Linked DNA regions of Methylibium petroleiphilum PM1. The protein of the gene in region 2 interacts with the protein of the main gene of each other region in a pairwise test. Links are inferred from orthologs where the notes say so. Each region holds a gene or a part of one and is shown on either strand. Other genes may lie near its edges.

Region 1 (3,354 bases), 420 kb from region 2 along the record:
CGTTCTCCAACCCCTCGACGGACGATTCTGGGCAGGGCGGCCGCGGCCTGTCAAGCCGGCGCCGGCCGTGACGGACGAACGGGATAGGGCGGCCAGCGTGCGTGCACGGCGTGCGGAGGCCTTGAGTTCGGGCTCAGTGGTGTCATATTGACCGGCATGGAAGTCGCTTCCCAGCAGTCGATAGAATCTTTTCCATGCCCGACGACACCGTACCGCCCACTCCCCCGAAGCGCCCGGTCACCAAGCCGGACGACGGGCAGGGCGCGGTCGTGGCCGAACGGCAATCGGCCCGCGTCGAGCCGCCCCGGATGTACCAGGTGGTGCTGCTCAATGACGACTACACGCCGATGGAGTTCGTCGTGATGGTCCTGCAGGAATTCTTCCAGCGGGATATCGAGACGGCGACGCAGATCATGCTCAAAATCCACCACGAAGGTCGGGGCGTGTGCGGCGTCTACACGAAAGATGTCGCCTCGACCAAGGTCGAGTCGGTGCTCGCTGCGGCCAAGCGGTCGGGGCACCCGTTGCAATGCACTATGGAGGCCGCATGATTGCGCAAGAACTGGAAGTCAGCCTGCACATGGCGTTCGTCGAAGCGCGTCAGCAGCGCCACGAATTCATCACGGTCGAGCATCTGCTGCTCGCGCTGCTCGACAACCCGTCCGCCGCCGAAGTGCTGCGCGCCTGCTCGGCCAGCCTCGATGACCTGCGCAAGAGCCTGACGCAGTTCATCAAGGAGAACACGCCCACGGTCGGCGGCACCGACGAGGTCGACACCCAACCCACGCTGGGATTCCAGCGCGTGATCCAGCGCGCGATCATGCACGTGCAGTCCACCGGGTCCGGCAAGAAGGAAGTGACGGGCGCCAACGTGCTGGTGGCGATCTTCGGCGAGAAGGATTCGCACGCGGTGTACTACCTTCACCAGCAGGGCGTGACGCGGCTGGACGTGGTGAACTTCATCGCCCACGGCATCAAGAAGTCCGAGCCGCCCGAGCCTTCCAAGGGCGCCGAGGGCGGCAGCGGCGAAGGCGAGAAGGAAGAGGCCGGCGAAGGCAAGGGCTCGCCGCTGGACCAGTTCACCCAGAACCTCAACCAGCTCGCCCGTGACGGCAAGATCGATCCGCTGATCGGCCGCGAGCACGAGGTCGAGCGGGTGATCCAGGTGCTGTGCCGCCGCCGCAAGAACAACCCGCTGCTGGTGGGCGAGGCCGGGGTCGGCAAGACCGCGATCGCCGAGGGCCTGGCGTGGCGCATCACGCAGAACGACGTGCCCGAGATCCTGGCCGACGCGACCGTCTACTCGCTCGACATGGGCGCGCTGCTGGCCGGTACCAAGTACCGCGGCGATTTCGAGCAGCGCCTGAAGGGCGTGTTGAAGGCCCTGAAGGAGCAGCCCCATGCCGTGCTGTTCATCGACGAGATCCACACGCTGATCGGCGCCGGCGCCGCATCGGGCGGCACGCTCGACGCCAGCAACCTGCTGAAGCCGGCGCTCGGCTCCGGGCAGCTCAAGTGCATCGGCGCAACCACGTTCACCGAGTACCGCGGCATCTTCGAGAAGGATGCGGCACTGTCGCGGCGCTTCCAGAAGGTCGACGTGGTCGAGCCTTCGGTCGAGCAGACCATCGAGATCCTGAAGGGGCTGAAGTCGCGCTTCGAGGAGCACCACAGCGTGAAGTACGCGCTGGGCGCGCTGCAGGCCGCAGCCGAGCTGTCGGCCAAGTTCATCAACGACCGCCACCTGCCCGACAAGGCGATCGACGTGATCGACGAGGCCGGTGCCGCCCAGCGCATCCTGCCCAAGAGCAAGCAGAAGAAGACGATCAACCGCGCGGAGGTCGAGGAGATCGTCGCCAAGATCGCGCGCATCCCGCCGCAGAGCGTCAGCAACGACGACCGCGGCAAGCTGAAGAACCTGGACCGCGACCTGAAGAGCGTGGTGTTCGGTCAGGACCCGGCGCTCGACGCGCTGGCGTCGGCCATCAAGATGGCGCGCTCGGGCCTGGGCAAGCCGGACAAGCCGATCGGCTCCTTCCTGTTCAGCGGCCCCACCGGCGTCGGCAAGACCGAGGCGGCCAAGCAGCTGGCCTTCATCCTCGGCATCGAGCTGGTGCGCTTCGACATGTCCGAGTACATGGAGCGCCACACGGTCAGCCGCCTGATCGGCGCGCCGCCGGGCTACGTGGGCTTCGACCAGGGCGGGCTGCTGACCGAGGCGGTCACCAAGAAGCCGCACTGCGTGCTGCTGCTCGACGAGATCGAGAAGGCCCACCCCGATGTCTTCAACGTGCTGCTGCAGGTCATGGACCACGGCACGCTGACCGACAACAACGGGCGCAAGGCCGATTTCCGCAACGTGATCATCATCATGACCACGAACGCCGGCGCGGAGACGATGAACAAGTCGACCATCGGCTTCACGAATGCCCGCGAATCGGGCGACGAGATGGCCGACATCAAGCGCCTGTTCACGCCGGAGTTCCGCAACCGGCTCGACGCGATCGTCAGCTTCCGCGCGCTCGACGAGGAGATCATCCTGCGGGTGGTCGACAAGTTCCTGCTGCAGCTCGAGAGCCAGCTGGCCGAGAAGAAGGTCGACGTGACTTTCTCCGACGCCCTGCGCAAGCACCTGGCGAAGAAGGGCTTCGATCCGCTGATGGGGGCGCGGCCGATGCAGCGGCTGATCCAAGACACGATCCGCCGCGCGCTGGCCGACGAACTGCTGTTCGGCCGCCTGGTCGATGGCGGGCGCCTGTCGGTCGACATCGACGCCGAAGGCCAGCCGGTGCTCGACATCACGCCGTGGAAGAAGAGCGACAAGCCGAAATCGGAGCCGGCCACGGCCGACTGACCCGGCCACAGGCCGGCAGCGGCTTGCAGGGAGCGGGGAGCTTCGGCTCCCCGTTTTGCTTTCAGGGCCCGGGCTGCGGCACCAGGCGGGCAGCCGGGTCCTGCCGGAAATATTCGCGGAACAACTCGTACAAAGCGGGCTGCTCGTCGCGCAGCGCGTGCGGTGCGACGAAGAAGGCCTCGGCCGCCACCGGAAAGAACTCTTCGATCGCCTCCGCGCCATACGGGTCGAGGAAGGGTTTGCGGCCGGCATCGAGTTCGCGGCACAGCCGCTGGTAGGCCGCTTCCAGCACCTGCAGCCAGTGAGTGCGCGCGGCGCGACCGGCCAACACCGGAACGCCGTCGGCCGGCAGGCCGTCGGCCATGTCCAGCACGTGCACGAACTCGTGGATCACGACGTTGTAGCCGCGTTCGGCGGTGACGCCGGCCTCGGCCACGTCGTGCCAGGACAGCATCACCGGACCGCCCTCCATGGCCTCGCCGGTGAGCACCTCCTCGTAG
Region 2 (3,822 bases):
ACTGCACCGCGCGCTCGCCGCTGGTGGCTTCGGTGACGGCGAAGCCTCGCTCGCGCAACGCGATCGATGTCAGCAGCAGGTTGACCTCGTCGTCGTCGACCAGGAGAACACGAGGGCTCTCCAGAGGATCGTCGACAGAGGGATCGGCGCGCAGGTCCATGGGTGAATTCTTGATCGACAGCGCGTGGGTCGTGGATCCGGGTCAGGCGGCAGGCAGCAGCAGAGCGTGCAGGCTGCCACGAACCGACGCGATCTCGGCGCGCAGCGCCGCGACGCGCGGCCCCAGGGCCTGCACCTCGTTGTTGCGAATCATGCCCTCGATGTCGGCACACAGGGCCGACAACTTGAGCGCCCCGATGCTGGCCGACGAGGATTTCAGCGTATGGGCGACATGCTTCACGCCGTCGAGGTCGCCCGCTGCATGCGCTTCGTCGAGCTGCGGCAGCAAACGCCCCGTGGACGTCTCGAACGCCTGCACGACGCGCTCCAGCAGCCGGTTCGCCCCGGTGGGATCGAGGTCGCGCAGCCGCTGCAGAGCCTGGGCATCCAGAGCTCCTGCCGTCGCCGCAGGGGGGATCGCCGGAGCTCCAGCCAACGCTGGCTCGGCCGGAGCCGGCGTCAGCTCTCCCGCCCCGGTGTCGGGAATGTTCAGGCGTTGTGACAGCATGGTGTGCAACTGGCTTTGCCGGAAGGGTTTGGAAAGGTATTCATCGAATCCGAGGCCGAGGAATCGCTCGCGGTCACCCCCCAATGCGTTGGCGGTCACCGCGACCACCGGCGTGGTGGGTGGAGTGCGGAAGGCGAAGCGCTCGCCAGGTCCTCGGCGGAACCAGCCGAGCGCCTCGACACCGTCCATGCCCGGCATCTGGATGTCCATCATGATCAGGTCGAAGCGCTCGGCACACAAGGCACGCAGCCCTTCGAGCGCCGACGAGGCGAGCTGCACGCGGCAACCGAAGTGGCGCAGCATCTGCCCGATCACTTCCTGGTTCACGGGATTGTCCTCGACCACCAGGATATGGGCGCCGATCTTGCGCGACGAACCGCCGCCGGCGCCGGCAACACCCGACACGCCGAGGATCGCCTGGCGCAGTTCGGCCTTCCGCACCGGCTTGTTGACGAAGCGCTTGAAGCCCACGGCCTGCGCGCGCTTGGCGTCGTCGGGCGAGCTCACGGACGACAGCATGATCAGCTTCACGTCCGCGAAGTCCGGCTCGGCCGAGATCCGGTCGGCCAGTTGCAGGCCATCGAGCCGCGGCATCTGCATGTCGATCAGCGCAATGTCGAAGCTGCGTGCGGCATCGCGCTCCGCATGCAGCCGCTCCAGCGCATGCACGCCGTCGTTCGCCACCACGACCTCCATGCCCCAGGCCCCGAGCAGGTTTTCGAGCACCGTCCGGTTGGTCTCGTTGTCATCGACGACGAGCACGCGCAGGGCCGGCATGTCATGCAGTTCGAGCATGTCGACATCGACGTCGCTGGAGGCCGGCGACAGGGGCAGCCGAACGCAGAACCGCGAGCCCACCCCCGGCTGGCTGCGGACCGTGATCGATCCGGACATCAGTTCGACCAGCTGGCGCGAGATCGCCAGCCCCAGACCGGTGCCGCCGTAGCGTCGCGCCATGCCGCTGCTGGCCTGGCTGAAGGCGATGAAGAGCCGTGACAAGGCCTCGGGGGGAATGCCGATCCCGGTATCTCGCACGCACAGCTCGACCCACAGCCGGTCCCCGGTGGCCAGGGCCGTCTCTGCCGCGGTCGGCTCGACCCGGCGCATCTCGACGACCACCTCGCCATGCTCGGTGAATTTGATCGCGTTGGCGACCAGGTTCGTGAGCACCTGGCGCAGCCGCAGCGCATCGCCATGCAGTGCCGGCGGCAGGCCGGGCTCCTCCCGGAAGCTCAACTCCAGCCCGCGCTCCTGCGCCCGAGGCGCCAACAGTTCCAACACGTCCTCGACCAGGGCTCGCGGCGTGAAGTCGGCCGGCGCCAGTTCCAGCTTGCCGGCCTCGATCTTCGAGAAATCGAGGATGTCGTTGATGATCTCGAGCAGGCTTTCGCCGGAGCGGTACACCGCCTGGGCAAAGCGTCGCTGCCGCGAATCGAGCGCGGTGCCCAGCAGGAGTTCGGTCATGCCGAGCACGCCGTTCATCGGCGTGCGGATCTCGTGGCTCATCGTCGCCATGAACTGGCTCTTCGCCTGGCTCGCCGTCTCGGCCTGCAGCGCCAGCGCCTGGGCCGCAGCCGTGGCCTGCTGCAACTCGGCGGCGCTGGCCTCGATGGCACTGCGATGCTCCCGCAGCCGGGCCTGCATGCTGTTGAAGGTGGCGGCGAGCCGGCCCAGTTCGTCGTCGGAGACGATCTCCACCGGTTGCTCGAAGTCGTCGTCCGCCATGCGCAACGCCCCGTCGCGCAGCCCGTCGATCTGACGGTTGATGCGGCGCGTCAGATAGCCGGCGACCACCAGCCCGAGCGTGAGCAAACCGCAGGCCGTCACCAGCATCAGAGCGAACAACAGCTGGGCGATCCAGCGGCTGGCCTCCCCCAGCACGGTGGAGAAGGCGTCCTCGATCGGCACGAGGCGGCGATTGAGCACCTCGATCTCGCCGATCAGGAGGGCAGCGTGCGCCGGGCTCAGGCTGCCGTTCAGCACTTGCGTGCGGATGGTGTCGCCGTAGCTGCGCAGCAGCGCCATTTCCTCGTCGCCGCGGGTCCAGAGCTGGATCACCCGGTCCATGTAGCTCAGATTGCGGAAGGTCCGGAACAACCAGATCAGGCTGTCGATGTCGTCGGGGTGGTTGCGCCCTGCCAAGAAGCCCGCATACGCCACGTCGTAGTCGAAATCGGGCTTCTCCAGTTCCAGTCGCGCCTGCCGGTCACCCAGCGTCACGGACAACGCCGCTGCGTACTGGCGGTAATCAGCTTCCTCGTGGGTCTGTGCATAGCGCACCAGGTAGAACACCGCGTCGCGGTTGCCTTTGGCCCACAGCCCGTCCCCGGCCACGTAGGCGCGCACGCCGGACAGGATGTCGGAGCTGAGCTTGCTGAGGTAGACGAGGCCGACGACCACGCCGACCAGCAGGAACACGATCAACGCGAGCTTGCGCGCCACCGCCAGATCGCGCAGCGGCCGCAGCACCCGGCGATCGACCGCGGCGCGCGCCTCGGCCGCGGCACGCTCGAACTGCGAGTCGACGTGCTCGTTGCTCATCGAGCCACCCCCGACCCGGGAACCCGCCGTGTCGATGTGGACGTCTTGCGTCCGGGTTGGCCGACGGCGCGGATCGAGCAGGTGCGCATGTCGGCAAGTGTGGCGTGGCCCGGTGCCGCGCGCAAAGCCGCCGCCGTCCCTCCTGTCGGGTGCTGGCGAGCCGTCGCGACGCCGAGGCCCCGCTGCGGCAATCGTTCACGGATGCGACTTCTACAATCGATCACATGATTTCGATTGACAACGACCTCAGGCGTGCACTGTCCCGGATCGCGGAAGCCTCGGGCATCGGACTCGGCGCGTTGCTGCTGCCGGTCGACGCGCGAGCTGCCTTCGACGCTGCCGAGGGTCTGCCCTGGCATGCCTTCGGGCTGTTGCTGGTCGGCGCGCTGCTGGCACTGGGCGTCCTGCTCGGTCTCCTGGCGTGGCAACAGCGCCAGCGGCGAGACGCCGCTGCACTGCGCGACGAGCGCGCCCGCGTGCGACGCCTGCTCGGCTTGATCGAGGGCCCGCTGTGGCGCACCGACGCACAGCACCGCCTGACCGCGCTGCGCGCGACGGCGCTGCCTGCCGACCATGCGCTGCACGCCGGCCGCGACAGTCAGGCGTTCTGGCAG

Evidence for each region.
Region 1: the proteins of MPE_RS14425 (region 2) and clpA interact in binary tests that used the Escherichia coli proteins (3 or more experiments, as listed by UniProt). The link is inferred for Methylibium petroleiphilum PM1 from one-to-one orthologs.

Annotation. Positions count from the first base shown.
Region 1 is NC_008825.1:2,623,124-2,626,477, reverse strand. Bases 158-3,200 are described here. They hold clpA (ATP-dependent Clp protease ATP-binding subunit ClpA), read left to right. Parts: upstream 158-547; coding sequence 548-2,854; downstream 2,855-3,200. Other genes in these bases: MPE_RS12405 (M90 family metallopeptidase), read right to left, coding at 2,916-3,200; clpS (ATP-dependent Clp protease adapter ClpS), read left to right, coding at 195-551. In the rest of the region: more of MPE_RS12405, read right to left, coding at 3,201-3,354. UniProt on the Escherichia coli protein: ATP-dependent specificity component of the ClpAP protease. It directs the protease to specific substrates. It has unfoldase activity. The primary function of the ClpA-ClpP complex appears to be the degradation of unfolded or abnormal proteins.
Region 2 is NC_008825.1:3,043,177-3,046,998, forward strand. What follows is about bases 3-3,513. They hold MPE_RS14425 (response regulator), read right to left. Parts: upstream 3,209-3,513; coding sequence 203-3,208; downstream 3-202. Other genes in these bases: MPE_RS14420 (putative bifunctional diguanylate cyclase/phosphodiesterase), read right to left, coding at 3-160; MPE_RS22815 (sensor histidine kinase), read left to right, coding at 3,265-3,513. Also shown: more of MPE_RS14420, read right to left, coding at 1-2; more of MPE_RS22815, read left to right, coding at 3,514-3,822. UniProt on the Escherichia coli protein: Member of the two-component regulatory system UvrY/BarA involved in the regulation of carbon metabolism via the CsrA/CsrB regulatory system. Phosphorylates UvrY, probably via a four-step phosphorelay.